4 regions of the Psychrobacillus sp. PGGUH221 genome follow, and region 4 is predicted to be linked to each of the others. Evidence: riboswitches for the same ligand, from Rfam matches in the RefSeq annotation. Region 4 holds a riboswitch; each other region holds the start of a gene.
The links. Region 4 has a riboswitch for thiamine pyrophosphate ahead of PGC35_RS03795 (acetylornithine deacetylase). Riboswitches for the same ligand answer to the same signal wherever they lie in the genome.

Region 1 (7,576 bases), on a different contig from region 4:
TTTTTTATTAAATCTTCAAAGTTAGAAATAGGATTTTTATTCATTCTTACCTCTTCGTATTGACATATTGACGTCAAATATATCAATCCACTCCTTTCGTTAAAATGATTAATCAATATTGATGTATTAAGAATAATTTGTTATAAAATTATTATCAATTCTTTTTTACAATAAATAACAATGTTAAAAAGGATGAATGAATCACTTTTCTAATCGGAGTATTGATTACTTTAGGTAGTGACCTTACCCCTTTTAATAATTAGCGTTGAAAATAGTCCACAAAAACATATCCTTATAAAACCACTTTTTTCTAATTTAAAATTTTTCTTATTGAGCTAACCTGCTGCTTTAGTTTAATAAAAAAAGGCTTTACTCCTTCTTGAAGTAAAGCACCAGTTATTTGATCAAGATTATAGAGAAAATTCGGAATTTTCGCATTTAAAATATCTTAATACGGTATGTTTATTTATATTATTCATAGGGGGTGACCTAATGGGGGTCCCGTCAGATTTATGCGGATTTACAACGTTAAGCAAAGAATGTTACCAAACGATGGTTTGGTAACATTCTTTGTTTAACTAACGGGCTAATTAATTGAAAAGGATACATACAATAATCGCATTCGTCAGACATATGAAAGTAGTTTGAAGTGCTTTTGAAGAATGGTACCGATAAAAACAAAATAAAACGCTTAACCAATTGTTAAGCGTTTTATCTCTATTATAAATAAAATTCATAACTATAACAGCTGAATAGACACAATAATAAATTGTAACCAGTTCTTAATAGACACCTTTTGATTATTCTTAACTTTTACTTGTTGATATTCAATGTTTAAATTTCTATTTCATAATTTCGATAGCATATAAAAACGCCTTGTATGTTCATTTCTAATCCATAACAAAACCACCATCAACAACTAAATTTTGCCCAGTGATGGCACGTGCCCATGGAGATGCAAAAAATAACGCTACGTCCGCTAACTCCTTTGGGGTTGTCACTCTTTGTAAAGGTGTTGTGGCTTCAATCATTTGAAATACTTCTGCTGTCGTCACTTTACTTGCATCCGTTTGTTTTAAGAGTCCACCAGACATCATATTAACTGTAATGCCATACGCACCTACCTCTTTCGCCATGTTACGTGTAAATCCAAGCAATGCTGCTTTGGCTGTTGTATATTCATGATAAGCTACTACCGGATGCTGAAATAAGTTTGTCCCAATATTGATAATACGACCAAATCCTAGTTCCTTCATATCCTGAATACATGCTTGAATACTGTTCAAGGTACCCTTAATGGTTCCTTCAAATTGTTTATTGTAATCGGTCCATTGAAGCTCAAACACATTTTTTTGCGTCAGAGGGTTAAATTCAAAATCAATCAATGCATTATTCACAATGGTAGTGATCGGCGTATGAAAATGTTGTTTTGCCGTTTCGACCATTTGCTGCACTTCTTGTTGATTGCGTACATCTGCTTGTAAAGCGATTACCTTCTTACCGAGCTCTTTTGCCAATGCTTCAGCTTTTTCTTGACTCTTGTAGTAATTGATCACCACATTAGCCCCTTCTTTAACAAATGCTCGAACGAGTTGTTCTCCAACACCTCTACTTGCGCCCGTAACTAATACGGTTTGTTTATCTAGTTCCATTAGTCGTTCTCCTAACTTAATTTTTGTATCGTCTTTTTTAAATCTGCACTTTCACAAATAACAGAAATAACCGCTACACCATCAGCTCCACTTGCTCGAATTTTGTGAGCATTGTGTTCATCAATGCCCCCAATCCCGACAATACAATCGGAAAATCCGGGTATTGCTTTCTTGCAGTTTGTAGAAAATCGAGCCCTGCCGGTGGTTTTGCATCATGCTTTGATTTCGTTGGATAAATGGGACCGATGCCTACATAATCAGCTTCGTTTCTTACAGCCTGGGCTAGCTCCTGTTCATTATGTACAGAAACCCCCACAATTTTATCTTTGGCAAGTGTGCGAAATTCGGTGATAATCACATCATCTTGCCCCACATGAATCCCATCCGCATCCATTTTTAGTGCCAATTCGATGTCGTCATTCACAATAAAGGGCACGTTATACGCTTTGCACAGTTTTTGACAGGCAAACGCAAACGCCTCATAAGCTGCACCCGTTAAACAGCCTTCTCCTTTTTCACGGAATTGGAAACAAGAAATACCTGTTTGCAATGTTTTTTCAAGTGTTTCAAGAGGCTCCTTGCTATTTTGCGTTCCCATAATAAAATAAACATTCAACATATTACGATTCATAAATCAGTACCTCGCATTTTCCTTCTGCACATTTGTACGCAAAATGATTGGTAGGTCCATGACCTTGACCAATAGATAAAGGGTTGGAAATGGCTAAATGTATAAATTTCTTTGCCTCGATCATGGCTTCTTTCATTAATAAGCCTTTCGCTAACTGTGCCGTAAGGGCTGCTGAAAATGTACAGCCTGTGCCATGCGTATCTTTTGTTTGTACACGTGGTGTTGTCATCGTAAAATGCCCGCCGTTCCAATACACCGTATCAGTCGCCAATTCTCCATCTAGATGCCCGCCTTTCATGACAACACATTGTACGCCTAACGCTAATAATTCGCCCGCTGCTTGGTCAATCTGTTGTTTCGTTTGGACCGTTCGACCTGTTAGTACCTCTGCTTCTGGGATATTCGGGGTACAAATGGTTGCAATCGGTAATAATTGTTCCTTCATCGCACGTATCTCCTGCTGCTGTAACAAACTAGCGCCTCCTTTTGCGATCATGACGGGGTCCACTATTAACGGAACTTGCTGCTCTTTCAGCAACGCAACTACGCCTTCAATAATTCCTGCATCAAACAACATGCCTGTTTTGATCGCTTTTACATCAAAATCATCGAGTACGGCCTTTAGCTGTGCTTGTACAAACGATGCAGTTATTGGAAAAATCCCATGCACACCTGTTGTATTTTGTGCAGTTAATGCCGTAATGACCGATGTGCCAAACACCCCTAATTCCTGAAATGTTTTCAGATCTGCTTGAATTCCAGCGCCGCCACCACTGTCTGAACCTGCTATTGTACATGCAATCATTTTGTTCCCTCCGCTAATCGTTCTAAATGGTTCAGTACATTTTCATGCAACGTACCAATCGGCCCATAAGCCCATTCACTTATCTGTTTATATTCACGAATTAAATTCGCTAAATCCGAAAAAGGCTCTGTACTACTTGCAAGTAGAGCTGCACAAATCGCACTAAGTAAACAGCCACTGCCCGTCACTTTTGTGATCTTTTCATGACCGCCCGTAATCAGTGCCACTTGAACACCGTCTGTTAATACATCTGTTTCTCCTGTGACAATGACCAAGCAATTATAGTTCCTTGCAACGGTTTTGGCTGTTTGTACAACATCGAGTTTCCCTGAACCGCTATCCACACCTTTTGAATGCCAATTGACACCGGCAATGGCAGCCAGTTCTCCTATATTACAGCAAATTAAGCTCACCTTTAACTGTTGTAATAAGGCAAGCGTTGTACGCGTACGAAAAACGGTTGCCCCTGCACCAACAGGATCTAACACAATTGGCACATGGTGCGTATTTGCACTTTGGCCAGCCACTTGCATCGAAGAAATGGTGCGTTCATTAAGTGTCCCAATATTGAGAAGTAATGCGTCCGCTTTACTCGCCATTTCGGCTACTTCCTCTTGTGCATCAGCCATCACAGGGGAAGCACCAATCACCAGCAAGCCATTTGCAGTGAAATTCGCCACGACATAGTTTGTGATGCAATGTACAAGAGGTTTTTGTGTATTAATTTTTTGCAGGCTCAACGATATACACCTCCTGCATCCAATTTTGCATCGTCCAAGCCATTTCCCAAAACTGCCATTCATAGTAACAACTTTTCTTAAAATGCTCATATAACCATTTTTCTTTTTCCTGTTGCTCTGCTGCTAAACGATTCATCATTCACTTTTGCTTTTCGATCGTTTCTTTCATCTTGTCTGATCCATATAGGGCAATCCATTGGCAATATAACGGTATATTAGGCGAAGCGTGTTTTATTTTTTGCCCGATTTCTTGATACAGCCACGGGCAAGGTAAAATCGCTGCAAATGCTTCTGCGACATCTCCAGTATGAACCGCCTGATACATATGACTCACATAGTTATAGGTTGCAGGTGCTGCTTCAAATTGTTCAATTTCCTCAGCTGTAACGCCTAAATCCTTAAACGTCGTACGATGAAGTTCCAACTCGGCTTCATGAATAAATCGTGCCGTGTCTAAAAAATAGTTAATATCCTCTTCATTTGTTGCTTTCGCTGCTGCAAGCGCCAGGACTTTTGTGTAATGCTTTAAATAATACGCATCTTGTAGCATATAAAACTTAAATTTCTCTAACGGCAAAGTTCCATCTGCAATGCCTCGTACAAATGGATGCTCGAAGCTTGCCTCAAAATAAACATTCGTTTCTTTCCTCACTTTTTCACAAAATTCCATACATAGTCCTCCTCATATGTGGACGTAAGCGCAAAAAAAAGGCGTCTCTAAAAATAGAGACGCCAAAAAAGTGTAAACTACACCACTAATTGCTCCCTACGTCAGTGTTAACTGTCAGGTTCTAAGGGTCAGGTTTTAACCTTCTCAACACCAAAGTGTCCCCCCGCAATTAAAGTATTTGCATAAGAAAGGCTCCACGTAAAAAATACGCGGAGCCTTAGTAAGTACAAATTCATAATTTGTATGTACTTTGCTCCCTACGTCCGTATTAACGGTCAGGTTCTAAGGGTCAGATTTTACCTTCTCAACACCAATGTGTCCCCCTGCAAATGCATTTAATTAGCTTGAGTGTATCAAAACAAATGGATTTTAACAAGCTTATCTTAAACTACTACACCACTACAAATAGTCAAAAAAATATTCCCAAATCCCGCTTTGGGAACTTGTTTACATTCAATTAACGGTATAGGCAGTTCGGAATCTGTATACTAAAAACAGTTATTTAACTTCAAGCTACTGCATAAGAAGTTAAAAATTAATAAAGTTAACCCTAAGCGGACAGTTTACTCGCTGGGGTTAACTGTGAAACATTAAGTAATTTTAATTATAGGTTCTTTACTGCTTCCGGAAATAGAAAACTAATTAGTTCTTTGAACATATCTTGTTGATACATACATACTATCCTGCTTCACCCCTGCTAAATTAGTAATTTTATTAAATGCTGAAAAACATCAAGCATTAGAAATTTTCAAAAATGCATTTGGCTTATTGAACTAAACTGCCGCGTTAGTTCAATAAGCTAACTAAACAACCACCTTCGGAATTAACGGTTGGTGGTTTCTCTTTCATCTAGTATATGGCAATATTCTGCCAGCTCATCAAAGTTTTCATTTGGCATATGTAGTAGTTGATTTAATATATCTATTACTTTTTCTCGAGGCATCTTCTGCATCAATGCTTCTATTATTTGATTTTCTTTTTTATATCAACCCAAGATACTTCCGATTTGAAAATGGAACTCTCCATTTTTCTATGTCTTTTACTTACTACAATTAAAAAAGCACCGCCAGGCAAGCATAAATTAACGCTTTTAAAACATTATTTATTTTTATTGAAGGTTCATGTAACGCAACCCAAACTAAGTAACAAAAAAAGGTTAAGCTTTCAATTGACAAATCAAGTATAGTAATCCTATACTTTAATTAACTTAATGAATAGTTCTCCTAAAGGGGAGTAGCTTTTACAGCAGAGTCGTCAGTTCGGAAGATTATCCTTCCCGGCTTTGTTGGCAACTATATTGTTGTTAGCAAGACCTTTACCTAATTAGTAAAGGTCTTTATTGTAATTTAAACCTTTACCAAATCTGGTAAAGGTTTTTTGTTTACAAAAAAATATGGTCAGACATTCTTGAACTCTCATTAAAAGAAATCCTAAACAGACTGGAGTTGAAAAATGAATAATAAATTTATTTCCAGCAAGGTGAAATAAGGATGTACTATACATCAAAGTTGTTTACTATTGTAACGTCTGATATGAACTTTTTGTATAAAAAATAATGATTTTTGAGAGGATTGATTTGATTGGAACTATCAATTTTATTTGAATACGGATGGGTATTGTTACTATTAGTTGCTCTTGAAGGGTTGCTTGCAGCTGATAATGCACTGGTATTAGCCATTATGGTTAAACACCTACCAGAAGAAGAAAGGAAAAGAGCACTCTTTTATGGTTTAGCTGGCGCCTTCGTCTTCCGCTTTGCTTCTTTATTTATTATTTCATTTCTTGTGGATGTTTGGCAAATTCAGGCTATAGGGGCATTATATCTATTGTTTATCGCCATTAATCACATAGCGAGGAAACTGTTCTTTAAAAAGAAAGAAGAGAATATAGAGGAAAAAGAGAAGAAAAAATCCGGTTTTTGGGCTACAGTTTTAAAAGTTGAGTTAGCCGATATTGCTTTTGCAATTGATTCTATTCTTGCTGCGGTTGCCTTAGCCATGACTCTTCCAAATACAACTCTCCCTTCAATTGGAGGGTTAGATGGTGGAAAGTTCCTCGTTATTTTTATGGGCGGTTTGATTGGACTAATCATTATGCGTTTTGCAGCTAACTTGTTCGTTAAACTATTAAATTCACGACCAGGACTCGAAATTGCTGCATTTGCAATAGTTGGATGGGTAGGAGTAAAACTCGCTGTTTTAACATTAGGGCACCCGGATGTCGGAGTATTATCCTATGATTTTGCTCATTCTACCGAATGGAAATTATTTTTCTACACAATTTTAATTGGAATTGCAGCAACAGGATGGTTTATGTCAAAAGATAAAAACCAAAAAAAATCGTGAACTTGTGAAAGTGATTAAAGAAATTTGCAATGGGGGAAGGCTATTAAATCGTATTATTAATCCCTTTGAATGCTCTTTTTGGATCTACAAAGTTTGCATTTGTAACTACTCACTTAAAAATAAACATTCATAAAACGCTAGAAACACGGTTGATGTCGATTGCTTCCTCATTGACTTTGATGTAATTAATTTGGAGGTGAATCCCTTTAAAGGGAATATATAAGTGGATATAATTACCATATTAAATTTAGTTTTATTAGTGATTTTGATTGGCTTGACTGCTTTTTTTGTTGGATCGGAATTTGCCGTAGTCAAGATAAGAATGTCGCGGCTTGATCAATTGATCGCCGAAGGTAACAAAAAGGCAGTACTTGCGAAGAAAGTGGCTGTTAATTTAGATTATTACTTATCAGCCTGACTGCTAGGAATTTGCATTTTTATAAATTTTGAGCGTTTTTTAATTTTCATGGGAGTTCAAGAAGTGTTAGTTTTCTCTTTTTGGATTACATTAGTTTAAATAAAATTTTCTAGTAAAAAATTTAATATTTTGAATTTTTTTATTTACATTTTAGTATTTTATTTATATAATACTATTCATACAAGTTTAATAGGTTTAATAAAAAGGAGGCAACATCATGGCTAAAACATCTACATTAGTTAAAGTGTCCGCTGCGGGCAAATGGGATTCCGGTGTTAAAACCGATATCTCAATAAGAAATTTTTCTGTGTTTTC
Region 2 (7,576 bases), on a different contig from region 4:
TGAACAACTGGGCTACAGCCAATGATATAACTTTAATAGCCAAGTAAAACGAAATACCAGATCAAAAGCAATTACATCGCTCTGATCTGGTATTTTTTATATTACTTTATTCTTTGGCTCTTTATTCTCCAAAACAGCTGCAATATCATCTGCATTCATTTGCATCATCGCCATTCTTGTTCGAATACTCGCACTTCCAATATGCGGTAATACTGTCACGTTCGGCAACGTTAGTAAAGGATGATCTAGTGGCACCGGCTCTACTTCAAATACATCAAGGCCAGCTGCCCAAATTTTATTAGTTGTTAAAGCTTCATACAATGCTTTTTCATCGATAATGCCTCCGCGAGCCACATTAATAATTGCTGCAGTTTCCTTCATAAGATTTAGTTCACGTTCACCAATCAACCCTTTTGTTTCAGCAGTTAATGGCGTTAATAAAACGATAAAATCCGATTCTTGTAATAATGCATCGAGCTCTACATAAGTGAACCCGAATTGTTCTTCCGCTTCGATTTTACGAGAGCGATTGTGATAGAGAACTTTCATATCAAACCCTTTCGCTCGTCTCGCTACTGCCTCCCCAATACGTCCCATTCCAATAATTCCAAGTGTTGCACCAAATACATCCATTCCTGTTAACTGCATTGGTGACCATGATATCCACTTACCTGCTCGAAGATCCCGTTCTGCTTCTGTCACGCGTCGTGCAGTAGCTAGAAGTAAAGAAAACGCAAGATCTGCTGTAGTTTCAGTTAATACACCTGGTGTATTGGTCACAATTATTCCACGCTCTTTCGCTGCCTCAACGTCAATATTGTTATATCCTACCGCTAAATTACTGATTACTTTTAGGTTTGGCAAACTTTCAATTAATGCACGATCTACCTTATCGGAAAGTACTGTCCAAATCGCATGTGTATCTTTCGCTTGTGATTTTATTTCATCATAGGTCATCGAAATCTCATCACTATGCCACATCGTCACGTCAAATTTTTCTCTTAATGGGTTTACTACTTCGTCTGGTAGTTTTCGTGTTATAAATATTTTATCCAAATTAGCACCCTCCAACTATTTCTGATGGTTCAAGCATGGACGAAAGAAGGAAATTTTGCAACTACATTTACATTGATAGTTTCATAGGGTATACTGGGGGCACATAAAAAAAACAGATTGTTTTGAACAAAAATCTGTATAACTACATACCGTTTTCTGCACTGGGGGTGCCCACTATGGCTGAGATGCGAGCTTTTTGCTCCGATCCCTTATAACTCGATCAGGATAATACCTGCGTGAGGAAGTGCGGTGACTTTCCGACTTTTTTCATATTGGATAAGTGGCTGCATCTTCACGGATGTAGTCTTTTTTTATGAAAAATTTTAGGAGGTTTTTTATATGCAATGTGGTTTAAGCCCTATCGTCGGATTTCGTTTTTCTTTACATCCGATGACCAATGATTTTATTTCAGTTATTAAAGGAGCGCTTCGGGAAACGGATACATCGAATGTGTGGATGCATACAGACGATGTGTCAACTGTCATTCGCGGAAAACAGGTGCATGTGTTCAATGTCGCAAAGTCAATTACACTGCATGCAGCTAAGACAGGTGTTCACATTGCTTTATCGGGTACCTTTTCTGCTGGCTGCCCTGGAGATACTGCTGGGGATGTCTATTTAGATAAAGGAGATGAAGTTGCAAATAAAGACACGACAAAGCAATATGTGTCATCTCAATTTGCACTTTATCCGATGAATAACCCAAATTATATGGATGTGATTTATAGAGAGGTTGAGCGTGCAAAAGAACGAGGTGTTTTCAATGAATCCATGCATTATGCAAGTGGTATTCACGGGGATATTCATGATGTGTTTGCATTTTACGAAGAAACATTCACACATGCTCGCTCAGAAGAATATAAGCATTTGGTAATGACTGTTTCGATGAGTATAAATAGTCCTTCGCATGGAGGTATTTTGAATGCTTAAGTCATGGAAGTTAAAAGAGATTGTCCTTATGTCTTTATTTGCTGTTGTGTTTGGGATTGTATATTTATTATTTGTTCATATCGGTAATATTTGGTCAGGATTTATTGGTCCGATAGCATATGAGTGGATTTTTGGTATTTGGTTTATCGTATCAATCATTTGTATGTATATCATTCGTAAACCTGGTGCAGCTGTCATTTCAGAAACGATTGCAGCGGCGATTGAAGTGTTACTAGGAAATGCTGTAGGACCTCGATTAATACTTTCAGGGGTTATTCAGGGACTAGGTGCCGAAGCAGTGTTTGCCGCAACACGCTATAAACGTTTCGACCTTTGGGTACTGATGCTTGCAGGTATCGGATCATCCGTTTTCAGTTTTGTATATGGTTACTTTTTAGGAGGGTTTACTGTATTTAGCACTGGATATGTGGCTTTGATGTTCGGTATTCGAATATTAAGCGGTGCACTTATAGCTGGTGTTGGTGGTAAAGCTTTGTCGGACGGACTACTTGCTACTGGTTCGCTTAGAGGCTATGCAATTTCTCGCTCGAATAAAGGTGATGTTCGTGCATGACATAATTCAGTTTACAGATGTGAGTTTTCGTTATCCCGATGAGGACAAATGGATATTGAACAAGCTTACATTTACTATTCAAGCTGGTGAACGTGTAGTAATTACAGGTCCAAGTGGTTGTGGAAAGACGACATTACTTTATTTATGTAATCGCTTGTTTCCTGATAATTGCGATGGAATTTTAACTGGCTCTGTTAAATTATTTGAAAAAGAAAGTACTTCATATATTCCCGGGGAAATAAATCATCGTATTGCGACTGTTTTTCAAGATCCTGATGCACAATTTTGCATGCAAACTGTAGAGGAAGAACTAGCATTCACCCTTGAAAACTTGCATGTTCCCAAGGAAGAGATGGACAAAAGAATTTGTGAAGTACTTACGCTAACTAACTTGAGTGAATTTCGACATGCTACTATTCAAAAGCTTTCTGGCGGTCAAAAACAACGCATTGCAACTGCTTGTGCACTCATCATGGAGCCTGAAGTTTTGTTGCTAGACGAACCAATCTCTCATTTAGATCCATATGCTGCGAAAAAATATGTTGAGTGGTTGGATTGTTTACAAATGAAAAGAAAAATGACAATAGTTGCTATAGAGCATCGTTTGGATTTATGGGGAGAATTTTTTGATAGAAGTATTCCATTAATTCAAGGAAAGTCGAGTTCCCCCTTAGAAAGAAGAAAAAACAGCTTGAAAGAAGATGTATCAATAGTTGTCAGTAAAATAAAAGCTCAGCCCTTCTTAAAAGAAACCTCTTTTTCATTAAAGCAAGGGGAAATTGCTGTTTTAGCAGGTCCAAATGGTAGCGGTAAGTCCACTTTGTTGAAGGCACTGTGTCAGTTAATTCCCACTAGCGGAAAGGTGGAACCAAGTTTTTTAGGGTATGTTCCGCAATCTCCCGAGTTTTTATTTATTACGAAAAGTGTACGTGATGAAGTAGCTTATGGCGGAGGCAGTAATGCAGAAGAAATACTTACTCGATTGCAGCTCCAGTCAGTATCAGAGGCACATCCCTTTGCAGTAAGTCACGGCCAAAAGCGTAGAGTGGCTATTGCCGCGATGCTATGTGACGGACGAGAGGTTATTTTAATGGATGAACCTACATCTGGTCAGGATGCTGCAGCATTATCTGAGTTATTTCAATTAATTGATGAGCGTGCTCGTTCAGGGGCAACTTTTGTCATCGTTACACATGATATGGAATTTGCTTACTGTCTAGCCGATTCGATTTTACTTATGAACGATGGACGTTTAACGGGGAAGTTTCCAGCGAGTGATGTTTGGAAAAATGAACGTTTATTATTGGAGCACCATTTGCTTCCTCCGAAAGGATTGTTAAGTTATGAGAAATGCTTTGCATAAAATGAATCCTTCCGTGAAGTTTTTATTAATAACCGTCTGTATGTTAACGATGGCATTTTATTTTGACCCTTGGACTCCCCTTGTATTTTGGGGTGGAGTGCTTGTGCTGCAAATATTGTTTAGCCGGATTAATTGGAAGAAGTGGTCGTTATTCATGCTTCCATTTTTTATAACTGCAATCGGTTATTTCTGGACTACACTTGTTTTTTCCGAAGATCAATCGGGAATAGTTATTTGGTCATTGTGGAGTATTGAATTTACAGAAACACAATTGAATCAGGCAATGTCCTTAAGCTTTCGTGTATTAGCATTTTCTAGCTTGTCCTTAATGTTTGCGTTGACGACAAATCCTGTGACGTTTGTGTTGAGTTTGATGCAACAATTAAGACTCTCTCCTAAAATTGCTTATGGCATTATGGTAGGTTATCAGTTTTTACCGGTTTTGAAAGACGAATTTACACAGATCGGGCAAGCACATAGGTTAAGAGGGGTCGGGCGCGAGAAAAATGCCATTCAACGTTTGCTTGGCATTCGGAGAGTTTTGATTCCAATGCTTGCTGGTGCTGTTCGGAAAGCGGAACGAGCCGCTTTTGCAATGGAAGCTAGAGGTTTTACTGGTGAACGCAGAAGTAGTTATTTTCACGTAATTACCGTTGGGAAAGTAGACGCTATAATAGTTACTTTGTTTTTATTGGTATTAGTTTTAAGCTGCACAAACAAATTTTGGTTAGGTTAATCATTTTTATTATTTACTCCTACTTTTATTTAGATAAGATAAAAGTAGGAGTTTTTTATTTGAGGATGGGAGTGCTAAGAATGACATTTGTCGCTTTACTACGTGGTATTAATTTGGGTGCAAAAAATAAAGTGGATATGAAATCATTGAAGGTTCTTTTTGAAGAAATGGGTTATGAAAACGTGCGGACTTATATACAGACCGGAAATGTCATTTTTGATAATACAGCTTATGATATTCTTGAAATGGAAAGAGAGTTGTTTGAAACTTACGGCTTTGACATACCTGTTGTAATAAGGAACAAAGCAGAGTTGAAAGAGATACAACGGCACCCCATTTTCTTAAAAGAACAAGTATATGTCATGTTTTTAGCTAATGAAATATCAGATGAACAGCAAGCATTACTCGACAGCTTAATAGATGATGAATTTGTCGTATGGAATCGAAAAAATATTATTATTAGTCTTTCGAAGAATTATCATCAAACGAAATTTACGAACACCTTTTTTGAGAAGAAGCTTGGTATGGTATCTACAGCACGTAATCAAAATACAGTAAATAAAATTTTGTTGAAAATGTAGGAATTGTGGCGTTTGTGTCCGGATAAGATGGATTTCTGACCGTATAAACAAATTTCCGTCCGCATAAAAATTTTTATAACCGTATAGGACAATTTCTGACCGGATACTACAAAAATTTATGTCCACATGACGCTTATGACATAAGTTTTTCTTATACCAAATAATAATTACTATAAAATTTTCAAATGCATGTTTGGAGCATATGATGAAAGTAGAACGAAACAAGGAGGACTTGTCATGTCATTCATCTTTAAATCTATCGATCATGTTCAATTAGCTGCTCCAAAAGGTTCAGAACCAATTGCTAGACAGTTTTTTGGTGAGGTTCTAGGATTCAAAGAAATAGAAAAGCCAGAAGCTTTAAAGAAAAAAGGCGGTGTTTGGTTTGAATTTGGTAATTATCAAATTCATATAGGCATTGAGGAACCATTCGCACCAGCTAAAAAAGCACATCCTGCGTTCCAGATTGAAAATCTTGAATCATTAAAAGAGCATTTAACAAATAAAGAAATTAACTATATTGTTGATTATGATCTGCCAGGTGCAAATAGAATTTATATACACGATCCATTTGGAAACAGAATGGAGATTCTAGAGTGGATTTAACTTAAAGAATAAGAAACAAAACACCCTGGTTTTTATTAAACCGGGGTGTTTTCAAGTTCTACTCGCTTTTTCAATAATTTCCTACTTTTTCTAACTGACCCATTCCATGAAAAATTGGTCCAGATTCTCATTATTATTTCTAGCGGTCCGCGACGGAATTTTTTCAAATACAATGTACTACTTAGACATTGCACAGCAAAGATTACAAGTCCTAGAATTATACTATTTAACATTCCGATGTCTCCGAAAACTCCTAAACCGTATCCATAAAATATGGTTGTACATATAAGACTCTGTGAAATATAATTTGTTAGAGAAAGCTTTCCGACACTTTCAAAACTGCGAAATACGATAGAATTAGAAAATGAAGTAAATAGTATTGCAAATAGAGAAATATATCCTACAGAAAGAAGCTGGGCACCAAGATTTAATAAGATAGCAGACCAAGCATTTTCTTGAAGAAGTATACTACCACTTTTTAACGCAAGACCAATTGGTAAAAGTATCGCTCCGACTTTATACCATTTTTGTTCCATTCGCGGTCTGGTAAACAGGTTCCCTTTTGCTGCAGCCATCCCAAACAAAAATAGTGGTGCTGTCATAAATGGGGCTAGAATTACTATGAAAAAAATAAAGTACTTATCTTCGAATACTAGCGGATTTTCGGTATTTCGATGATGCTTAATCTCTTCATAGGTTCCGTTTTTATAAATATCATTTGTTTTAACAATATAGGAAGATAATTTTTCTACTTCTTCTTTTGTTTCTTCTAAAATTCCATAGCCCATAGCACTTGTTAAAAGGAACAAAATAACTCCCCATATAATAAGTGTTTTTTTCTTCCTGTTTATAAACATCAATAAAAAGAAACCCATAAATCCGTAAAATGCTAAAATATCTCCTTCCCACAAAAAAGTCCCGTGCAAAATCCCAAGTGTTATTAGCAATATGAATCGTCTAATTAAATGCCATCTCACTTTTACTTCCTTATTTCTTAAAGATTCAACCATCTTAATAAGTGAATAACCAAAAAGGAAAGTAAAAATTGGCATGAAGCTACCCTCTACTGCTATTTTTATAAACTTATATGCCCATGTATCCATACCCGAGAGAGAAAAATAAGAAATTTCATCTTTTCCCCATATTCCATACTGAAATATAAGCATATTAGCTAGTAATATACCGAATAGACTAAGCCCTCTTAAACTATCAATCAATTTTACTCTTTCCATTTTAAAACAAATCCCCCTAGAATTTCGTATCACTCCTTTGTTAGTATAAAATAGAAAGCTTATGACAGAATGAAACGTACCTTAAAATATTCTTAAATTTTGGAGTGGTTATTGGTGTTAGATGCGAAAATATTAGTAGTGGATGATGAACAGGCTATCGGAGATATGGTTGATATAATTCTAAAAAAAGAAGGATTTACCCATGTTGATGTATGTACAAATTACAAAGATGCAGACTTACTCATTTCACATAATAATTATGATCTATTGATATTAGATATTATGCTCCCCGATGGAACTGGACTAGATTTAGCGAAAAAGGTCCGCACAAAATCAGATGCACCAATCTTTTTTTTAACAGCAAAAGCAAATGATGCAGATAAGCTTCGTGGTTTCATGTACGGAGCAGATGATTATATTACCAAACCATTTAATCCAATGGAACTCGCAGCTCGCGTAAAAGTGCAGATGAAACGGTATACCTCCTCCTTCTTCAAG
Region 3 (7,576 bases), on a different contig from region 4:
AAAGGGTGAAGTTATTCATAGTTTTGTCAAAACGGAAGTGCGAGACAAAACGGAATTATTAAGAAAACTTTCTCACTTAGAAGGTATGAAGGGACTAGCCTTTGTAAATAGTTTAGATCAAGTTTTAATGAAGGATACAAAGCTCTCTTATAGAGATGCTCCTATTATTTCTCTACATTCAGAAATGAAAAAAGAGGAAAGAAAGAAAGCATTAGATGACTTTAAAAATGGTAAAGTAAATATACTTATAGCAACTGACGTTGCTGCTAGAGGTCTGGACATTTCTGGATTAACACATGTAATTCATGTTGATGTTCCACATTCTATAGAACAATATTTGCATCGTTCTGGCCGTACTGGCCGTGCTGGAAATGATGGAGAAGTATTGACCTTATTAACTTATGGGGATGAAAAAACGTATAAGAAATGGACAAAGGAGCTTCCGAGCAAGCCAGTTCAGAAAATATGGTATCGTGGAGAATTAATAGAAGGTTCATCGAAAACAGTACAGAAAAAGGGGAAATAAACAATGAATTTTCAACAAAAATTAGAGGAATACGCTGAGCTTATCGTAAAAGTAGGTTTAAATATTCAAAAAAATCAACAGTTGCTTATTAATACAACAACGGAAACGATTGAATTTACTAGACTTGTTGTAAAAAAAGCGTATGAGGCTGGTGCAAAGCGAGTAGATGTAAATTATTCTGATGGACCAAATACAAGATCATTTTATGATTTAGCTCCAGACGAAGCATTCCACGAATATCCGAAATGGGCTGCTATGCAACGAGATGAGTTAATTGAAAACAAAGGTGCTTTATTATGGATAGATGCGGAAAATCCAGATTTACTTGAAGGTGTTTCGGTTGAAAAAATCTCAAACTTCCATAAAGCAAGCGGGAAAGCGCTTGAAAATTATAGAAAAGCAGTAATGAATGATGTCATTACTTGGTCAATTGTTGCGATGCCTTCTGAAAAATGGGCAGCAAAGGTATTCCCGGAATTACAAGCAGAAGAGCAAATGCAAGCTCTTTGGAATTTAATTTTTCAAGTAGTAAGAATTGGTGAAGGAACAGCGGTTCAACAATGGAAAGAGCATATCGAAAATTTAGAAAGCCGTGCTTCACTATTAAATGCGAAGCGTTATAAAAAATTACATTACACAGCAGAAGGAACAGATATCCAAGTGGAACTACCAAAAGGTCATATTTGGATGTCAGGAGCTAGTAAAAATGCGCAATCCGTTCCTTTTATAGCTAATATGCCTACAGAAGAAGTTTATACTGCTCCATTAAAAACAGGAGTTAATGGCTATGTGAAAAACACTAAACCGCTAGCATATAAAGGGAATGTCATTGATAATTTTACATTAACTTTTGAAAACGGTGCTATTACGAAAGTTGAAGCAACTACTGGTGAGGAGCTTTTAAAAGAATTAACACAAACAGATGAGGGTGCAAAATATTTAGGGGAAATTGCGCTAGTTCCACATGAATCTCCAATTTCTGCATCTAATGTTTTATTTTTTAATACCCTATTTGATGAAAATGCTTCGAATCATTTTGCTATTGGAGAAGCTTACCCGACATGTGTGGAAGGTGCGCGTGGATTATCTCCAAGTGAGCTTGAAAACTTAGGGCTCAATACTTCCATTGTTCATGAAGACTTCATGATTGGTTCTGCTGATATGGATATTATGGGAGAATTAGAAGATGGTACAATAGAACCTATCTTCAAAAAAGGTTCTTGGGCTTTTTAAGGAGTAAATCTAGATGAAAAAGTGGATAGTTATAATCTTACTCCTTGTGTTTCCTTTCACGTCTTTTTCTGTAGAGGCAAATGGTGCTGAAGTATATATCGCTTTAGGAGATTCTCTAGCTGCCGGCCAAACTCCGAATAAATCAATAGATACTGGTTATACAGATTTAATAGCACAAGAGTTGAAAAAATCTCAGCAGCTTGCTTATTATTCGAAGGCACTTGCATTTCCAGGATATACAACAGCTGATGTGTTAAAAACAGTTCGCACAAAAGAATCAAAGGAATTACTTAAAAATGCATCAATTGTTACCATTTCAGCAGGGGCGAATGATTTACTAAGGCTTGTGCAATTAAATGCAGCGAATGGTTCAATTTCGTACAAGCAAATTCAAGTAAATTATGCCTTAAATATGGTACGCAAAAATATGGAAGCAATTGTGAAAGAAGTTCAAGTGACTGCACCAAACGCAAAGATATATGTGTTGGGTTACTATTTTTCCTATCCTCATTTACGAGAAACACAAAAAGTAGGTATAAGAAAAGAGTTAAATGCACTGCATTCCATATTAAAAACGGAAGCGGAGGCCAATGGAGCAACATACGTATCAGTTGAGGAAGATTTTTCTAATAAAGAAAAAGAGTTGCTACCTAATGTATCGGATGTGCATCCTACAATGGAAGGATACCGTCTGATGGCTAATGCTTTTTTCAAAAAGTACAATGCGAATTTACAAGTAAATCCAAAGGAATTGCCTGCTCCAAATCCTTTAACTTTTGAACAAATTCTTAATAGCCAAAGAGAAAAAGCAAAATCACCCGTTTCTAGAGTAGAAGGTTTAGATCATTATTTGTCACTTACGGAATTAAAGCCATTGATATAATATTAGGGTTTTGTTTAAAACTGTCTTACTTTTTGTGTGAGCTAATGTCGTCCGATAAATAAGAAAATCGTTGAAACGGCTCCCTTTCCGCAGGTGTTGCCTTAGCATCCTAGGCTAACATGATGTTAGTCATGCAATCGTTGCCGCAAAAGTTCTTTTGCGACGAGCTTTGCGCAGGAGCAGGATGCGGCGAACTTAGATTGCCGTCCCCTCAACTGCGGGGTCTGCGGCTAACGCTATTCCCGCAGGAGTGTGGCCTTTTTCAGCGATTTTCTATAAATACTATTTGAAAAAATGTAAGTGATAATTACTTGCTCTATTAAGGCATGATGGTCTTCTAATTGGAAAGCAGATAATAGTTGATTTTCGTTTCAGGCGGCGACTCCAGCCGGATTAGCATGAGCTGAAGACCCTGGACTGAGCGAAGTGAGGGAAGCGGCTGAAGCCATGCCGGCGGAAAGCGTCCGACTCGAACGGAAATCACGGTGCCCATACTAGCTAAGAGAACCTTGAAGAGTTTTTCAATGCCCTCCACGTCATTCGGCTTGCATGAGCAAAAATTAAAAAATCTGCTCCCATTAAATTTATGTGGGAGCAGATTTTTTATTTTATCGTCTTTTTTGATTTCATTAATTTACGAATAATCGGATAGACTACAGGTGCCCATTTTATTGCAGTTTTTGCTATGGTTTTTATATTCATTAGTATCGCTCCCAAGTTTAATTAGTACTAATTCTTTTCCCGTTTTAACGGTAGTATAAACATTACCTTAGTACCTTTACACCTTGGATAATATTCCATACAAGGATAATAATATAACTGACTAAGTACAATAATATGAATAAAAACGGTGCTGATGCCATAATAAGCGATTGCTCATTAACAGCTGCATTCATAAATACTGAAAAAAAGCTTGAGAATAGAGCTATAAACAATATAATCATAAATCCAAAGGGTATCAGATGAGAAATTAGCGAACGTTTCGCATGATGTTTCACTTCGGTATCCTGAGAAACAAAAAATACAATAATCGGAAGTATAAAAGGCGCAAACAATACACTAAAATAAGATAGTGCAGATAAAATTCGGTTGTTTTCCATTTGAATACACTCCTTTCCGATTAGATATCTAATATACGTCTCTTTACATAATTAGTTTATACTTTTGGCAAAGGAGACTAAAATATCTTTATATGTTTCTACGGATGAAATAGAGACATACTCTTTTTCTCCATGCCAATCCGCTCCTGACGGACCAAACTCTACAGCTCCTGCTCCATTTTTTGCATAGAAACGGGTATCCGCTGATCCGTGTTGTCCAAATAAGTTAGTATCTCGTCCTGTTTTTATAGTAGTTTCGGATTGTAGCTGAATAATATAGGGATTATTGTCGTTAGTTGTGACCGCTGGCTCAGAGGCATAAATGAGCACTTCATTTCCAGGGAAATGTTTGTGCGCAACATCTGTTATTTCTTGAATTATCTCTGTTGGGTCTTGTCCAGGCACATAGCGAATATCGTAGCTTATGATACACTCATCTGGAACGATATTGTATCTTTCACCTGCATGTATTTTAGCCAAGTTTAAAGAAGGATAATCATAAAATTTATTACTAGCAGTTAAAAAAGAGAGTTGTCGAATTTCTTTATCTAAAGCAATTGCTTCTTCTATTGCATTTATACCTTCCCAAGGACGACTGCCATGACTGGATTTGCCTTTCATTTTAATATCCAATTGGACAATTCCTTTTGCTTGGAGGCCAATATGAAGGTGAGTTGGTTCTCCGCAAATAACGAAATCACCATGATATCCTTGTTCAACTAAATACTCGGACGTTTCTCCATTTGTTTCCTCATCGGTAACAATATGTAGTTGGACTCTCTTCGTTAGTTGATCTGACGCTTTTGAAAGTTCATAGAATGCTTGCATCATAGCAGCAACTCCCGCTTTCATGTCTGCAGAGCCACGACCATATAATTTGTCACCTTCTATAAAAGGATAAAACTGCTCTTTGTTGCCAGGAACCACATCAACATGGCCATTCCAAATGATGCATTCCTTTCCAACGCCGATTTCTGATACAAGCATAAGCTTTGAATTTTTTTTATGTAAAGTTGTACCAATTCCCTTTTCTTCCAACCAATTTTGACAAAATAAAAGTGCTTCATTTGCTCCATCCACATCATCACTTTTTATACGAATTAAGTCTTTCAATAAATCTATCATGTACTTACCTCCATTTTCATATTATATTTTTATAAGTATAACAATGAACAACAGGGGGTTGCATAACTTATTTCATTGGGCTACAATGAACTCGAACTAAATAATTTATCACCACAAGGGGCGTCGCTTATGCGGCTGAGATAGTACCCTTCGAACCTGTAAGTTCATGCTTGCGTAGGGATGTGGATGGAAACTGACAATCGCGCGATGTCTGGGTCTATCCCGACGTCGTTTTTTTGTGGTCGAAAAAGGAGATTACTATGAAAAATCAACGCGTTTTATTGTTAGTGGAAATCGCAATTTTTGCGGCTCTTGGATATATTTTGGATATTATAGGATTTGGTATGCCACAAGGTGGTACAGTCACATTTGTGCTTGTTCCTGTAATTTTAATAGCTTTTCGACGTGGGATAGTCGCAGGCATTATAACAGGATTTTTAATAGGAATGCTGCAAGTAGTAACAGGCCGTTTTTATGCAGCACCATTATCATTGGAAGTTGTCATTCTACAAGTGGGAATTGATTATTTTATTGCTTTCATGGTAGCAGGATTTGCAGGATTACTTAGACCTGCCTTTTTAAAGGCATATGAAAACAAAGATAAAAAGAAAATGGCTACTGCGGTAATTATTGGAGCTTTTATTGCAGCATTTCTTCGCTATCTTGCACATGTGACTTCTGGTATTCTGTTTTTTGGTGAATTTGCTGGCGATCAAAACGTTATCCTTTATTCATTAATCTATAATTCTACTTATATGATTCCAGTATTTTTACTAGCAGCATTCGTTTGTATGATACTATTCCTAAAGGCTCCTCGCCTTATACTGCCGAATAAAGCATAAATATGATATGATTGTTGTACAGTTTAACCAGTTTTAGAATATGCTAATACAGGTTAAGCCTTCGGTGGACGTCGCAGATTTTTGGATAGGGACTTAATCGTTCGCCATGATATAATATTTAGACGCAAATACTCCGGGGCGCATTAGATATGAGAAGGGATCTTATAAAGATGATTGTACAAACAAATGAAGAATTAGAAGCTTTAAAAAAAATAGGTCGTATTGTTGCTGAAATTCGGGATGCAATGAGAGCTGCAACGAAGCCAGGTATTACAACAAAGGAACTGGATGAAATTGGTGGTAAGCTCTTTAATGAGCACGGAGCAATTTCAGGTCCAATGGGTGAGTATGATTTCCCAGGCTACACTTGTATAAGTGTTAATGAAGAGGTTGCTCACGGTATTCCAGGTTCCCGTATCATTAAAGATGGTGATGTTGTCAATATTGACGTATCAGGCTCATGTGATGGTTATTTTGCTGACACAGGTATTTCCTTTGTTGTTGGTGAAGGTTATGAGGAGAAAGAAAAGTTATGTGCAGTGGCAGAAAGCGCATTTAACCGGGCGATGTTAAAAGTAAAAGTCGGTTCTAAATTAAATCAAATCGGAAAAGCGGTTGAAAGAGAAGCAAAAGAAAATGGTTTGCACGTCATTATGAACCTTACTGGTCATGGAATTGGTAAATCACTTCATGAAGCTCCACAGCACGTGCTCAATTATTATGATGCTTGGGATCCGACAATTTTAAAAGAAGGTATGGTGCTAGCAGTAGAGCCATTTATTTCTCAAAAAGCTGAACATATAGTAGAATCGGGAGATGGTTGGACATTCGTGACACCAGACAAATCGTTAGTTGCCCAAATTGAGCATACGATTGTCGTAACAAAAGAGGGCCCGCTTTTATTAACAAAATTAGATTAAGAAAAATTAAATAGTAAAATGCCTCGGAAATTATGATTTCTGAGGCATTTTTTTTATAAATAATATTCCTACTATAAGTACACAGCTTAAAAAAATGGACGCGGCAGTTATTAATAATTCATCTAACATATGTCGACAGGCAATCCCCAAAAACGCCCAAATAAAGACTAACACGATTGTCGGGTCATTATAATGGTAGCGAAAATGTAATGCAATTGCTGTAGCAATTGTAAGGAAAATAACAGCCCAGAGTGATTTCGTCATACCCCAACCACCAAATTCTACATAAGTAAGATAGTAGTCGATATTTGCAAATGTAGCGACGAATATCCATCCTAAATAAATAGAAATAGGGAGCCGCTTTATCCATAATTGCTCTTCAGAAGAATACGTTTTATAAAATAAAAACAAGACTCCTAATAAAGCAAATATATCTATAAGCGATAATAAAAATAACTCATAATGCCACAAGAAAATCCAAAGAATATTTAAAATGGAGCTACAAACAAATAATATAACTCTTATCGTGGATATGGACTCTCCATTTTTAAATTCTTTAACATTATTCCAAATCCAATATGCTAGTAATAAATATATGGGAATCCATATGAGAAATACGTAGCTTGCGGGAGTAAATAATGAAGGTAGTCTATTTGAAATTTCTCCGGTTGTATGATGATTAATCGGTAGAGTATTTGCGAGTAAATTTACCAAGATGGTAGAGAACAAGCTTATAATCAAAATGATTATTTTAATCATACGCATCCCTCCTATTATTATAGTATACCTTTGAAATTTTATTGCGACAAATTGATTTGTGAATGTTTCATGGCAAATACAGAATAAACGGAACATAAAAATCATGATATAATATAATTCGAACTAGTATGAATTTTTAAGGGGGAAAAATAATGAGAGAAGTAGTATATCCAATTACATGGGATTTA
Region 4 (7,576 bases):
ACATTTTCAAGTGTTATACCCCCTATTGCAACTACAGGAATGGAAACAGTTTTCGTTATTTCTTCTAGGACACCCTTACTTAAAAGCTTTGCATCACTTTTTGTACCAGTAGGAAAAGCAGAGCCGACGCCTATATAATTAGCGCCTTCAAGCTCAGCATTTTTTGCTTCTTCGAGCGTTGCCACAGAAACTCCAATTATAAACGAAGAAGGTACAATTTCTTTCACTATCCAAATCGGTAAGTCTGTCTGACCTACATGGACCCCAGCCGCTTTCACTGCGATTGCTATATCTATACGGTCATTAATGATAAGAGGTATTTGATAATAATCTAGTAATCCCTTTAATGCCTTTGCTTTTTCATAAAAGTCTCTTCCAGAGCTATTTTTTTCCCGGAGTTGAACAATTGTTACCCCACCTTTAATAGCCTGTTCCACAACTGTTAGGAATGAATCTATAGAAATCGATTCTTCTGTCACTAAATATAATGTCATATTATGTTTCAATTATAGAAACCTCTTTTCCCCATACTTCTTCATTCATATGAAAAATTTCATCCATCAATTGAGCTTTAAAATGACCAATCCCATCTTCCTCAGAAATACTCTTTTTCGCTCTCTCCCCAGCTAAACTCATTACAGACATGCCAGCTATGCTTGCCGAAAAATAGTCGGCTGTCGTTCCAGTGAAAGATGCTATTAAAGAAGTAGTCATGCATCCAGTACCAGTCACTTTGGTTAACCAGTGGTCCCCGTTTGTAATTTGCACCGTTTCTAAGCCATTTGATACTATATCTGTTTCACCACTTATTACTGCTATGCAAGAAAATAAATTCGCTACTTTTTCGGCAAGTATTTTTCTATCTAAAGAAATATCAGTAGAATCTACACCTCTAGTTCTTCCATTTTCTCTAATGAGAGAGTACATCTCACTCGCATTTCCTCTAATAACACTTATTTTTACTTTTTGTATTAGTTCTTTTGCTATTCTTCTTCGATAAGCGGTTGCTCCAACACCAACTGGATCCAAAATGACCGGAATCCCTTTCTCGTTTGCCACTTTTCCGGCTAAAATCATAGCTGTAAATATCTCAGCTTGTATTGTTCCTATATTAAGCACTAGTGCATTAGCTAACTGAACCATTTCCTCTACCTCTTCTACACTGTTTGCCATTACAGGAGAAGCACCTATAGCAAGCGTCACATTTGCACAATCGTTTACAGTTACGATATTTGTAATATGGTGTACGAGTGGATTTTTTTCTCTTAAGCGTGAAAAAAGATTGCTTACTACACTTTTATTCATTTTCAATTCCCCCCTCACCGAGCTATCATATTTGATTTTTTGTAAAGATCATAAAAATGATTTGTTGGCCCATGACCAGAACCTAATGGAAAACTATGTGTTATCGCTGTAGTTATATAACATTTGGCTAAAGTAACCGCATCTAATAAGGTTGACCCTTTGGCGAGATTTGCAGTAATCGCTGATGATAATGTACATCCAGTTCCATGGGTGTTTTTCGTCTCAATTCTATCCGCTTTTAACCAATGAAAATCCTTACCGTCGTAAAAAAGATCGTTTGATGGACCACTCAAATGACCTCCTTTTAATAACACAGCTGTAACTCCCATACTTCTAATTTGTTCACACGCTAAATACATGTCATCTTCCGTCTTCAAGGTTGCCCCTATTAATACTTCTGCTTCTGGAATGTTCGGTGTCAAAATAGACGCTAGGGGAAATATTTCTCTTTTTAAAGCTTCTACAGCAGATTGTTCTAATAGATAGTGCCCACCTTTCGAGACCATTACTGGATCAACAACAATAAATTTAGGGGAATATTTCTTTAAGGTATTTGCTACAACTTGAGTAATTTGTGCATTCCCAAGCATACCGATTTTCACTGCGTCCACTTGGATATCATCAAAAACCGACTCTATTTGTTCTTGGATCATTTTCAAATCAACATACTGAACAGAACGAACCTCATTAGTATTTTGAGCTGTAATTGCGGTAATAGCGGACATGCCAAATACTCCATTTGCAGAAAAAGCTTTAATATCGGCTTGAATACCTGCACCTCCACCCGAATCAGAACCGGCTATTGTTAGCGCTGTTTTCATTTATCAATCCCTCCATAACTCTGTTTTTCATCATCACCTTCAATAAACCAAACGCTAGTAATGCACCTGTAAACGAACTAAACATAAAAGATGGAACGAAACCAAATAATGTTAGCTCTCCTCCAAATAAAAGAACTCCTATTGGATAAGTAGCAATAGCGCCGATAATACCTGTGCCAATAACCTCTCCTAATAATGCTGATCCAATATTTTTCGTTTTCATGTATAAAAGACCTGCTAATAGCGCCCCAAAAACACTCCCAGGATACGCAAAAATAGATCCTGTTCCTAACAAATTTCGTAGAGTGGATACAATTAATGCACCTGCAAGCGCATACCATGGTCCTAGTAAAACCGATAAGAGTACATTTGCAAAATGTTGGATCGGAAAGATTTTTGCAAAACCTACTGGTATAAATATGAGATGGCTTGATATCGTCGTTATAGCGATAATTAGTGATGTTAATGTTAGTTTCCTAGTTTTGTTCATTTTTCCCTGCTTCTCCTTTAAATCGGCCACTTTTCTAATTGATAATTCATCTCCCAAAATAAATACTCAAACTTAGAGGTCATTTGAAAATGTTCTTCTATGCGAGCCAGTTCTCTTTCCGATTTCCCTTCTGTTAACTGATCCATCAACTGTATTAACCACTTGGCACCTTCTGCAAATTCCTCTGAATCATAAGTTTCTATCCATTTTGCGTACTTGTTGATGGACAAGGTGTCCCCATACTGTTTGCGCAATAGTTTCCCTATTTCCCAGTAATCCCAAGCACATGGAAGTAAACAGGAAACTAATTCTACTAGCGAGCCATTTTGAGAAACATTTAACATATAACGCGTATAAGCTAAATTGGTAGGTGCAGGTTTCGTAGATTCCAGTTCTTCCGGAGTAATACCAAACTCTGCCGCAAACGTACGATGTAAATCCATTTCAAAATGCAGGGTGTCATGAAGAGTTTTAGAAAAGTTTGACATCATCTCTAAATCAAGTGATTTTTGAACTCCTACCGCAAACAACTTAGAATAGTCGAGTAAATAGGCGTAATCTTGTTTCATATAATGAATAAATTTCTCTTCAGACAACGTTCCTTTTCCCAACTCTTGTACAAAAGGATGCTGATGATTTTTTTCCCAAATAGGTTTAGCGTTCTCAAATAATCGGTCACTAAATTTCTTTGTAGATATCATAAAATTTCCCTCCGGTAATAATTATTTTTTTGTATTACACCATCGATAAATAAATAATAAGAGTGTTTTTGTAAATGTTAGTAACTCCTCTACATTTAATTTTTCATCTACAGAATGCGCTTCTTCCAATTTACCTGGTCCATATATAACAGTGGGAATACCTGCTCCACCTAACCATCCTGCATCCGTCACAGATTTAGACATTCCAATTTCGACCGGCACTTTCTCTATCTCTTCATGGCATTGCCCAAGCAATTGAACTGCTGAATGTTCAGCGTTCATTTTTAATGCGGGAAATACTTCGCCACGTTCTTCTATCATCGATTTGCCACCCCAACGGTATTGTAGTGGGTTTTCTCGTAACCAAGGATCCGCCATTGCGACATTATTTAAATGCTCTTCTATTTCTTGTACTACTGATTGATACGTTTCATTTGGATAAAAATGAACGGTGATCCATAGTCGACATTCATCGGCCACAAAAGCAGCGTGTCTCCCTCCCTCAATAACCGCGGGATTAATGGTAGTGGTTCCAGGTGAAAACCCTGGATATTCTTTCGTTACTGCCCAATGACGTTCCAGCTCCTGAAGACCAGCAACTACTTTCATCATTTTTTCAATTGCGCTAGCACCCTTAACTAGACCTCCTGCATGAAGCATTTTCATCCTCATCGCATCATGGAAAACCTCTTTGCTTTTTATTGTTATCCATCCAGTTATTACGCCACCTTGTCCATGGATTTGACGATTGCTTCCATCTACTACTAGTGCAAAATCAGCTGTATAGCCCTTTTCAACACACGAAAGAGTACCAGCCTCTCCTGCTTCTTCCCCAATAACAGATTGTATTTGTAAGCTCCCTTTTAGATTAATATCCATCTCTTTTAATAGTTTAGTGACAAATAATGTTGCAGCTATCGCACCCTTCATGTCCGAAGTTCCCCTGCCATAAACATTTCCGTCTTTATTTGTCAGATTAAATACTGGCACCGTCCACTCACTGATATCACCCACTTCTGCAACATCAATATGACCGTTAATAATTAAGCTATTAAAATTTTGGTCATCGCTTCCTTTTTTGGTGGCTACTACATTAGGATCGTTCGGATAAACCTCCCAGCTATCAGTCTGGAATCCTTGTTCCTCTAAAAAGCGAGCAATATACATTTGTGCATCCACCGTATTTCTCGCTGGCGGACTAACGGTCTGAAAACCAATTAAATCCGCAAGTATTTGTAAAAGCTGCTCTTTCTGTCCATCTACTACTTTAGAAATTTGTAGTTCTAGTATTTGTGTCATCCTTCTTACCTCCATCCATTATTTTTGAAAACAAAAAACCGCTCTCCATAAACGGAAAGCGGCTGTTTTCTACATAATTAATCAAACATACGACAGTAGGGGTCCCAGCTGCTTCCCTCCGCTAGTATTAACTAGATCAGGTTCAAAGGGTTTACATCAACGATGTGTCTCAGCCTAACAAAGGCTCCCCTAGCAGTCATTTATTTAGTTATTAATTGCATTTAAATCTTACCATAGGACTTAAAAATTACAAGATTGTTTTCTTAAACTTAATCAAAAGGAAAAGCATATGCGGTATTCCCCATACGCCCAGCCGTTGTTTCAGCCTGTGACAAAGAATTTAATATTGCCTCTTCTGTAACTTCCGCTGCACCTTGAAAAAGACTATTCATTATAGGTTGATCATCTCTCAATTGCTCTCTTGTTTCTATATTTTCTGATGAGAAATGAGGAATCTTCTGTGCGGTAGAAAAAGCAATGACAACATCCCCGCTTCCATTACTAAAATGACTTCCTGTTCTACCAAGCCCGATACCACATCTTTTCGCCAATCGCTTTAACTGTCTACTACTCAGCGGAGCATCTGTAGCCAGAACAATCATAATCGATCCATCAGCTGGTTTAAGAAAATCGGTAATTTCTTTCTGTTTTACAACTTTATAGTTGTCACTTTGAAAATCATCCTTACTCCCAAAATTACTTAGTACTATACAACCAAGTGTATAGGTTAAGTTGCTATGTTCTTCTTTTACAAGTCGAGAAGAAGAACCTATTCCACCTTTATAGCCAAAGCATATCATGCCTTTTCCTGCCCCAACCGCACCTTCTAGAGAGACATTTGATGAAGCTTTTTTAATACACTCTACTGCGTGCTTCGGCTGAATCGGTAATTTGCGAATGGAGTTTAATCTACTATCATTGCACTCCCCCACTACTATATTAATCGTTCCTGTAGTGTCTCCTATTTCCGGATTGCCCTCTAGCATATGTTCCAATGTTCCTTGGGTTACTGCTGGTACAGCAAACGTATTGGTTAACATAATAGGTGATTCAATAAGTCCTAATTCATCTACTTGTACAAGACCCGTTGTTTTTCCAAATCCATTTAATACATAACTAGCTCCTACCACTTTTTGTTTAAATAAATTTTTTTCGTGCGGCAGTATTGCTGTCACTCCAGTGCAAGCATGCTCCCCTTCACCTAAAGGAATATTAAGTGTTACATGACCCACTTTTACACCTTTAACATCTGTAATACAATTTTTTTCTCCTACTGGAAGACGACCAATTACAATTCCTCTTTCTCTTATTTTCATTGGAATACCCTTTCTTTTGATAAGTCCTTCCATCTATTCTTGTATGCTTTTTCAATAAAACCACTCTGATCTGCATAAATACGAATGACATCTTTTATTTCCTCGGGCCGATATTTTTCGTTTCGATTGTTTGCAAGACAAGGATATCCAGAACCTCTTTGTAAATAATCTGAGCTAGCCACTGTGTACCAGGTTTCATCTTCAAGTGGTCTGTTATTTACAAAAACTGTATCAATCTTTCCTTCTTTATATTCAATTTCAGCTCCTGCTATATGTAATCGCCCTACAAATCTCCCTCTAAAACCAGGTCCACGTCCATCCGCTAAGCAAGCTTGAACATCAAGTGATTGTTCCAAAGCCTCTTTAATATATTTCCCTTGTATTTTAAAAGAAGTTGGATTTAATGGAGACGGGCATACTTCGATCAGTTTTTTATTCGTCATTTTATGGAATATTCCAGCGTTACAAATACCACTATTGATTAAACCAATGTCACAATGTAGCATATCCTTTAGCCCATCTGCTATTAAATTAGTTAAAGGGTTTTCTTCCACAACATCATGCCATAAAGCTTTTTCTAATGGATAAAGAGGCTGACTCAATACTTCAATTGCTTTTTCTTTATTCAATTTTAATATAGAAAGCACTCCTTCATTCTTTTCCACATCTATTGAAGAAATGGTAGCAGAGTGAAGTAGTGTCACCTTACCTTCATTGATTTCTAGTTCTAGTATTCCTAAATGTTCCCCATAGTTCCCAGCACTGTTCATAATAATATTGTTTATAACTTTAGCTTGAGGGAAAAGTTTATGGTCATGGGAAGAAATAATAATATCAATTTCCGGTATTTCCAATGCAAGTGGTTCATCCGCAAATGTGCCAATATGACTTAGGAGAATACAAAGATCAAATTTTCCTTCATAGCTTTTTATCTCATTATGTATCGCTTCTTTATATTCGGTCATGTAAATACCAAGACCATCATTAAATTCTCCCATATTAGGAGAAGACCCAGTTAATAGAATTCGTACACCACTTTTCTCTATGATGATACTTTTATAAACACCATTTATAATACTTTTATCTTTTTTAAATAAATTATTGCTTATAAAAGGGAAAGAACTATTACTCGCCATATACTCAAGTGTATCCACCCCATTAAACATTTCGTTATTACCTATCGTAAGCGCATCGTAGCCTACTGCTTCTAATAATTCAATAGCAGCTAATCCTCTTGTGCCTTGCAACTCGATACTTTTAAAGTCGGCAAAGTCTCCAGCATCCAATAATAACGTGTTTTCATCTTTATACTCATTAATAAGCGTTACTACTTTAGCAAAATTTTCAAAGTTGCTGTGAACATCATTTGTATGTAAAATTTTTAATTTCATAGGTTCCTCCGATATATATGTTTGTACATATTCTACCATATTCTGATAATTCTATAAAAACGCTCTAACAAATATTTTGTTTTCAACTATGAAATTCCCTTCTTGCATGTATATAATTTTGGTAATATAGGATAAAAGCTATTAGGGGGCTTAAAATGGAAAACAATAAACTTTCAATGATGGATGCTATTTTACTTGAGACAATTCGTAATAAAGGCATTTCCAATGATGAAATACTACAAAAACTTGAGGA

Region 1: it holds a riboswitch for thiamine pyrophosphate, as region 4 does, so the genes downstream of both, tenA (thiaminase II) here and PGC35_RS03795 (acetylornithine deacetylase) in region 4, are expected to answer to the same signal.
Region 2: it holds a riboswitch for thiamine pyrophosphate, as region 4 does, so the genes downstream of both, PGC35_RS05260 (YkoF family thiamine/hydroxymethylpyrimidine-binding protein) here and PGC35_RS03795 (acetylornithine deacetylase) in region 4, are expected to answer to the same signal.
Region 3: it holds a riboswitch for thiamine pyrophosphate, as region 4 does, so the genes downstream of both, thiT (energy-coupled thiamine transporter ThiT) here and PGC35_RS03795 (acetylornithine deacetylase) in region 4, are expected to answer to the same signal.

The regions. Positions count from the first base shown of each region.
Region 1 covers NZ_JAQMHQ010000003.1:309,903-317,478, reverse strand. The annotation lists gene PGC35_RS07465 (serine hydrolase domain-containing protein) at 1-44, opposite strand, end outside; gene PGC35_RS07460 (3-oxoacyl-ACP reductase) at 891-1,652, opposite strand; gene PGC35_RS07455 (hypothetical protein) at 1,664-1,777, opposite strand; gene thiE (thiamine phosphate synthase) at 1,726-2,283, opposite strand; gene thiD (bifunctional hydroxymethylpyrimidine kinase/phosphomethylpyrimidine kinase) at 2,273-3,088, opposite strand; gene thiM (hydroxyethylthiazole kinase) at 3,085-3,828, opposite strand; gene PGC35_RS07435 (hypothetical protein) at 3,809-3,967, opposite strand; gene tenA (thiaminase II) at 3,968-4,498, opposite strand; TPP riboswitch at 4,575-4,673, opposite strand; TPP riboswitch at 4,736-4,833, opposite strand; gene PGC35_RS07425 (hypothetical protein) at 5,322-5,450, opposite strand; gene PGC35_RS07420 (TerC family protein) at 6,079-6,843, shown strand; partial or broken gene PGC35_RS07415 (CNNM domain-containing protein) at 7,067-7,258, shown strand; gene PGC35_RS07410 (OsmC family protein) at 7,479-7,576, shown strand, end outside.
Region 2 covers NZ_JAQMHQ010000002.1:256,574-264,149, forward strand. The annotation lists gene PGC35_RS05250 (hypothetical protein) at 1-47, shown strand, start outside; gene PGC35_RS05255 (2-hydroxyacid dehydrogenase) at 97-1,056, opposite strand; TPP riboswitch at 1,210-1,316, shown strand; gene PGC35_RS05260 (YkoF family thiamine/hydroxymethylpyrimidine-binding protein) at 1,396-1,986, shown strand; gene PGC35_RS05265 (ECF transporter S component) at 1,979-2,560, shown strand; gene PGC35_RS05270 (ABC transporter ATP-binding protein) at 2,547-3,923, shown strand; gene PGC35_RS05275 (energy-coupling factor transporter transmembrane component T family protein) at 3,904-4,659, shown strand; gene PGC35_RS05280 (DUF1697 domain-containing protein) at 4,740-5,240, shown strand; gene PGC35_RS05285 (VOC family protein) at 5,478-5,846, shown strand; gene PGC35_RS05290 (DUF418 domain-containing protein) at 5,882-7,078, opposite strand; gene PGC35_RS05295 (response regulator transcription factor) at 7,193-7,576, shown strand, end outside.
Region 3 covers NZ_JAQMHQ010000008.1:220,554-228,129, forward strand. The annotation lists gene PGC35_RS14910 (DEAD/DEAH box helicase) at 1-526, shown strand, start outside; gene PGC35_RS14915 (aminopeptidase) at 530-1,759, shown strand; gene PGC35_RS14920 (SGNH/GDSL hydrolase family protein) at 1,773-2,642, shown strand; gene PGC35_RS14925 (magnetosome magnetite crystal formation protein family) at 3,407-3,742, opposite strand; gene PGC35_RS14930 (M20 family metallopeptidase) at 3,794-4,867, opposite strand; TPP riboswitch at 4,974-5,065, shown strand; gene thiT (energy-coupled thiamine transporter ThiT) at 5,128-5,709, shown strand; gene map (type I methionyl aminopeptidase) at 5,880-6,629, shown strand; gene PGC35_RS14945 (TspO/MBR family protein) at 6,660-7,388, opposite strand; gene PGC35_RS14950 (M3 family oligoendopeptidase) at 7,541-7,576, shown strand, end outside.
Region 4 covers NZ_JAQMHQ010000001.1:808,396-815,971, forward strand. The annotation lists gene thiE (thiamine phosphate synthase) at 1-506, opposite strand, end outside; gene thiM (hydroxyethylthiazole kinase) at 496-1,305, opposite strand; gene thiD (bifunctional hydroxymethylpyrimidine kinase/phosphomethylpyrimidine kinase) at 1,320-2,126, opposite strand; gene thiW (energy coupling factor transporter S component ThiW) at 2,095-2,616, opposite strand; gene tenA (thiaminase II) at 2,634-3,317, opposite strand; gene PGC35_RS03795 (acetylornithine deacetylase) at 3,339-4,616, opposite strand; TPP riboswitch at 4,713-4,817, opposite strand; gene PGC35_RS03800 (DmpA family aminopeptidase) at 4,886-5,932, opposite strand; gene PGC35_RS03805 (bifunctional metallophosphatase/5'-nucleotidase) at 5,929-7,323, opposite strand; gene PGC35_RS03810 (hypothetical protein) at 7,479-7,576, shown strand, end outside.